DNA from 2 places in the Clostridium septicum genome. Region 1 is predicted to be linked to the other one. Evidence: riboswitches for the same ligand, from Rfam matches in the RefSeq annotation. Region 1 holds a riboswitch; the other holds the start of a gene.
What was found. Region 1 has a riboswitch for cobalamin ahead of CP523_RS13005 (ABC transporter substrate-binding protein). Riboswitches for the same ligand answer to the same signal wherever they lie in the genome.
Positions count from the first base shown of each region.

Region 1 (3,413 bases):
CACATAGTTATAGCCTCTATTTTCTCTGTAAATAATGCTGTTATTGTTGTTAAAAGGGCATTAAAAAATAAAGAAAAAACCATTCCTGACAAAATAATAGTGTTATTTGATAACCCTTTGTCTACCTTACTTGCAAAAGTTAATACTATAATCATAGTAAGCAAGCTGCATAAAAAACCAACTAACGGTAATGTGAAGTTTCCAAGGAAGGGAATAGAAACTCCTAAAACTATTATAAGACCAACACCTAAGGATGCTCCTGAAGATACTCCTAAAGTATATGGAGATGCTAAAGGATTTTTAAGAACAGATTGTACTACTGCTCCACTAGCTGCCAAAGCACCTCCCACTACAAAAGCTAATAAAACCCTTGGTAATCTAATACTCCATATTATTGATACATCTTTAGGATCTATACCTGATGAGAGAGGTATATTAAAAACTTTATTTCCTATTATAGAAATAATATCCATAATACTAATATTGGAACTTCCAATGGAAGTTCCAATACAAATTATTAAAAATACCACAGGTATTGATAGTATCATTAATGTATTATTCTTTTTATTTATATTCATTTGGGTAAACTGCCTTAGCCATTTCTTTTAATGCTTTTATAACATTTTGAGATGGTCTTGCTGATGTATTTTTATCTATTCCATACACTGCTCCATCTTTTACTGCTTTCACATTTTCCCAACCTGCTCTACTCTTTATATCATCTACCGCTTTCACACCATTTACTTCTGGCATATTAGTTAAAATAACATCTGGATTAGCAGCTATTATTGACTCTGGACTTGGTGATATCCATGACTTTTCGTTGGCGAATATATTTTCAGCACCAATTATTTCTATCATTTCATTTAAGAAAGTATCTTTACCAAAACTACTTAATTTTGATCCTGAACCTATTTCAAAATAAACTTTCTTTTTATCAGTTATCTTATCACCAATAGCTTTTATATCTGCAACTTCTTTTTTCATGTTATTTATTATTTCATTACCTTTTTTTTCTGTTCCAGTTAATTTAGATATAAACTCTATATCACCATAAATGCCATCTATACTGTAACTACTTGGAATATATGCAACTGGAATTCCAGCTTCCTTTATTAAAGCAAACGGATCTTTATCTCCTGCTTTATTATGTCCTGATGCTATTATTAAATCAGGCTTTAATGCTATAATTGTTTCTGCATCAGGATTTCTAAAATCTATTTTAGGTAAATCCTGATTTACACCTTCTACATCTGCTGAATATTTGTCTATTGCCACTAGTTTATCACTTAAGCCTAATTCAACTAACACTTCTGTATTAGATGGAGCTGTAGAAATTATAGTATTTACTTTCTTTGGTACTTTAAACTCTGTACCTTCTCTATCTTTCATTGTTACTTCTGTTTTTCCGCAACCAACTAAAAGCATAATTGCAAATAACAGAGTACTAACTAATGAAAGAATTCTGTTTCTTTTTTTCATTAAAATTCCTCCTAATTTTATTGTAAGTAATATTAGGGTTTATTTTATAAAGCTATACAGCCTCACAAAATAAAAGACATACTATTTGAAAGTATGCCCAAAATACATAATTGATTAAACCTATTTTAAAAATAAAATAGATTTACAACTCGTATCTTATTATCTCACCCTCAGAAGATAATAATCTAACATATTAGGCAGGTCTCCCGGCTTTACTTCTTTCTACTCTCTTCCCTTCCCATCTTTCTAGACAGTGGTATTTTAAGATTTCGTCCATTACACGGTTACTGGGGTAGCTCAGGATTAAACCTGATTCCCTATTAAGTTAAAAACACCTTATATGATTCAATTTTCATAATGATTATATTACTCTTATTATAGCATGTCAATTAAAATCATTATTATAAAATAATTTCAATATATAATTATAATAGCTTTTAATTTAAACATAAAAAATCCACATTGATATAAATTCCTAAATAATAAAATAAAGTCCTCTTTAATTAAGGACTTTATTTTTTACTAACTATGATATATTTTTCTTCTTTCTAATTACAATACCACCAATTAATGATAATGATCCTAAGAATATTACGAAATTAGGTGCTATTGGTGAACCTGTTTCTGGTAATTTACCATTTGTATTTCCTTCAGGTTTATTAGTATTGTCTGTATCTCCAGGTTTACTTGGATTGCTTGGATTACCTGGTTTTTCTATTTCAGTATCCTTTCCTGCAACTAAAGTTTCTGAATCAAACTTAAAACTTACTTTTCCTAGAGGTTTCAATACATTTATTATTGCATCTCTAATAGGTTCTGCTGTATCAACAACATCTATTGCTCCTGAGAAATCATAATTATCTCCATTAGTTGCCATAAAGTCATTTGTTACTACTGTATAGTATTTATTCATATCTACCTTAGTTCCATCTAACAACTTCATAGATGTAATTCTATTTCCTGCTTCTGCATCTTTGTCATAATAAACTCTTAATCCGTAATATTGTACCCAACCTATTGATTCATTCATAATACCATGCTCTATAACTCTCTTAAGATCTGAACCTTTAAGTTTCATTGTAACTAATGTATTATCAAAAGGCATCACTTCCCACATATCACCTACAGTTATATCACCTGCTGGAAGTGGTTTTCTAAGACCTCCCCCATTAGTTATAGCAATTTGTGTTCCAGAAACTTCAGCCATATACTTAGTTATAAATTGTCCTAATTTTGAAAGACCTTCATATCTATCATGAGTAAGATCTGTATCTACATTTACAACTACTTCATTTAATATAGGAGCTAAATTCTCATTATATTTATCTATAATAGCTTTCATATCTTCATCTTCTGTAAGATCTGATACTCTCTTATAAAGTTCATCTACTTCATGCTCTACTGTTAATTTATTTTCATAATCAAAGTTAAAGTTAAGCTTACCTAAAGCTCTACCATTATATCCAGCTTGAATAATAGCTACATCATTAACTTTTCCATTTACAAATTTATGAGTATGTGATGATATTATTGCATCTATGCCTTTTACTTCTTTAGCTAAGTCTGCTGCTTCACCTTTAATTTCTCCTGTAGTTGAATTTTGCTCACTACCAATATGACCAAGTACAACTACTGCATCAACCTTTTCTTCATTTCTTAAATATTCTACCCATTTCTTAGTGCTTTCTGTTATATCCTTAAATTCTAAATCTTTAACATTATCAGGCTTAGTTTTATATGCTGTTTCTGGAGTTGCAAGACCAATAAGTCCTATAACCTTTCCATTAGTTTCAACTTTTCCATAAGGTTTAGCCCATTCTACTGGTTTTCCTGTTTCTTTATCATATATATTAGATGCTAAGAATTCAAATTGTCCAATCTTAGCCCACTCTTCTATATTGCTTCTATCCCAATCAAACTCATGATTTCCA
Region 1 covers NZ_CP023671.1:2,841,492-2,844,904, reverse strand. The annotation lists gene CP523_RS13010 (FecCD family ABC transporter permease) at 1-578, opposite strand, end outside; gene CP523_RS13005 (ABC transporter substrate-binding protein) at 565-1,482, opposite strand; cobalamin riboswitch at 1,662-1,836, opposite strand; gene CP523_RS13000 (multifunctional 2',3'-cyclic-nucleotide 2'-phosphodiesterase/3'-nucleotidase/5'-nucleotidase) at 2,009-3,413, opposite strand, start outside.

Region 2 (3,413 bases), 890 kb from region 1:
TTATATATTGTTTTCTCATTTAAATCTACTTTTGATTTATGAAATTCATGACAATTTATTTTAATGCCATTAACTTCTATACTTGCATATCCAAATCTATTTAACCTAGATGTCATACAACTTTCTCCACTAAAAAATCCAACCATAGGCACATTATCAATCTTTTCAGTTAAATACATAAGTCCACCACATTCTCCATAGCATTTAACTCCGCTTTCTAATGCATTTTTTATACTATTTAGCATAGATTTATTTTTACTTAACTCTTCCTTAAATACTTCTGGATAACCTCCACCTAAATAAAGAAAATCTATATTTTCTGGTAGTTTAGAATCTTTTAAAGGACTAAAATAAATAACTTCTCCTGCCTCTTCTAAAAGCTCTAAATTTTCTTTATAATAAAATCTAAATGCTTCATCATAAGCTACTGCTATTTTTAAATTTTTATTTCCAATATGAAATTTATCTTCATATTTTTCTATATATTTAAATTCCTTAATTAATTCATCTAAATTTATATTTTTTTCTATTAAGTCTGCGCATATTTGAATTTTATCTTTTAAATTATCTACTTCAATACTCTGAACTAAACCTAAATGTCTACTAGATAGTTTAATAGACTCTTCCTTTGGAATATATCCAAAAACCTTTAAATTACAATTTACTTCTATATTTTTCTTTAATAAATTATAATAGCTTTCTGATATAGAGTTTAAAACAACTCCTATAATATTTGCATTCCTAAAATCTTTAATTCCATTAATTTCTGCACATAAAGTGGTACTTTGAGCTTTTGGACTTATTACTAATAATATTGGAGCATTATTTAAGGTCTTTGATATACTATAAGTTGAGCACTCTTCCGTTATTCCAATTCCATCATAAAGCCCCATAGCTCCTTCTATTATTGCTACATCTCCATTTCCCCTTGAAAAGCTTGCTTTAACACCATCTTCTCCCATAAGATGTAAATCTAAATTTCTAGAGTTTTGTCCTGTTATCTCTGTATGAAAACCTGTATCTATATAATCTGGACCAGATTTAAAACCTTGAACCTTATAATTTCTATTTTTTAAAGCCTTCATTAACCCTAATGTAAAAGTAGTTTTTCCGCCACCACTACAATTAGATGAAATTATTATTGTTTTCATTTTTTCTACCCTTCTTAGTTTCCCCAGCATCTATATATCTATTTTCTATAATATCCTCAATTCTATTTATATATAACTGATTAAAAGCATCTATTTCTCCTAGTCCATGCATATAAATATTTACCTTTATACCTTCAGCTTCTAACATTGATTTCCAAGAATCCTTTTCATCTGATGCCATATCATTTATAGCATGATCTCCTGCTACAACCATAAGAGGCAATAATGTAACTTCTTTAATATTTTTTCTTTTTATTCTTTTTAAAACTACATCAAAAGTTGGATATCCTTCTACAGTTCCTACAAAGACATTTTCATATCCATGGTCTTGAAGTACAGCTTGCAGACATCCATAAACAGCATTTGAAAAATGTGCTGTTCCATGTCCCATCATAACTACCCCTTCTTTGTCCTTTAATAGGTCTTCTATAGTTTCTATAAAAATTGAATAATCCTGTGGTAAATCTTCTATCCCTTGATAGTAAAATATCGGTCTTCCAAGTCTTAAAGACTTAAATTTATCCTGATACATTTTTTGTACATTTTTTATGTATTGAAACTCTTCTCCTGGAATGATATGTAAAGGTTGCATTATAACTTCTTCAAAGCCATCTTTATATAGCTTGTCTAAAGCCTCTTCTGGTGTATCAATAAATATTCCGTTTTTCTCTTTTAATTTTTTTATAATTATATGAGCTGTAAATGCTCTAAAAACCTTATACTCTTTAAACTGTTCTGCTATTTGATTTTCTGCCTTCTCGATAGATTTTTTTAACACATCTAAATAACTCGTACCAAAGCTTACTACTAATATTGCTTTTTTCATAAAATAAAAAATTCCTTCCTTTATTAATCGTTAAAATTTGAAATTTAAAATAAAAAAGGCATCCTATAACTTCTAGGACACCAATCATTCTAACAAAAGACAAACTTAATAAACCATTAGATTTTAAGTCTTAAACAATCTAAAGGCGTGTTTAACATAACTTTGCTCATTTGCTAATTATCTTCCCTCCGAAGGATAGCACATAACTATAGGCAGGTCTCCTGACTTAAGCTTCATCCTCTTCTCTTCCTTCCCAACATAATGTCAGTGGATCCATTTAGAGATTCGTCAGCTTTTACAGTAGCGGGGGCTGCAGTAGATTTTCACCACTTTCCCTTTTAATCTTTAGATAAAATTATCTAAGAACCTATAATTGACAATATTTAATTACTTCAATTATACAGTATTAAATATTTAATTGCAATAAAGGAAATTTTTTTAAGCTGCAAGTTTTAAAAACTCATATATACTCATTGTATAAATTATTTCATTTTGTAAAATTTTATTTTCTTTAAATCCTATACTTTCAAAGGCTCTTCTTGATCTAATATTTTTAGTTCTAATTTTGGCAATAACCTCATCTACTCTCCAATCAAAAAATGCTTGCTTTAAACTTTCTATAATTGCAGCTTTTCCATATCCTTTTCCCCATAACTCCTTTTCTCCAATAGCTATTACTATTTCTGCATTATTTCCTTTTGGTACCAATCTAACAAAACCAATAGCTTCTTTATTATTATTAATAATTTGAAATTTTCCATTATTATTAAATAAGTGAGTGAGTATTGGAATATTTATTGTATTAAGCAGATTTTCAATATTTTCACTAGCATATTTATCTTCATTTAAATACTTTGTAACCTCTTTATCTCTTAACCACTTAACTAAATTTATTGCATCATCTCTATATACCTCCTGTCTTAGTGACACATTAATTTTCATTTGTAATTACCTCCCTAAATCCTTTTCATTGCCAATTAATTGCCATTGTACTATTGAAAAGGCTTTTAGTAAAATTGGCTTTCCATTTATTACTTAATTTTAACTATACTTTTAAGTAATTTACTCCATTTAACTGCAATTCCCATATGCAAACCATTTAAAACAATATTATCCATTTAATTGTACTTTATTGAATTAAATTACTTTTCATTCCATTTAAAGTAAAATGTAATATTTAAATATTACTATAAAAATAAAGATTACACTTCATAAAAAAGATAATATAATTATATATAATAATAGCACCTAGTAAAATTAAGTATTCTTACTAGGTGCTATTTTTTAGAGTATCTCAAAAATAATTAGTAAACCATATTTTTGATAAAACACTCTTTATTTTTAGATATTATATGCTTTTTTCAATTTTATCAATTCTCTCATATAATGTTATAAATTCTTCAGCTAATTGTTGATAGTTCATGGAATTCATTAAA
Region 2 covers NZ_CP023671.1:327,870-331,282, forward strand. The annotation lists gene CP523_RS01490 (cobyrinic acid a,c-diamide synthase CobB) at 1-1,151, opposite strand, end outside; gene CP523_RS01495 (sirohydrochlorin cobaltochelatase) at 1,126-1,977, opposite strand; cobalamin riboswitch at 2,172-2,363, opposite strand; gene CP523_RS01500 (GNAT family N-acetyltransferase) at 2,416-2,919, opposite strand; gene CP523_RS01505 (PTS lactose/cellobiose transporter subunit IIA) at 3,326-3,413, opposite strand, start outside.
Region 2: it holds a riboswitch for cobalamin, as region 1 does, so the genes downstream of both, CP523_RS01495 (sirohydrochlorin cobaltochelatase) here and CP523_RS13005 (ABC transporter substrate-binding protein) in region 1, are expected to answer to the same signal.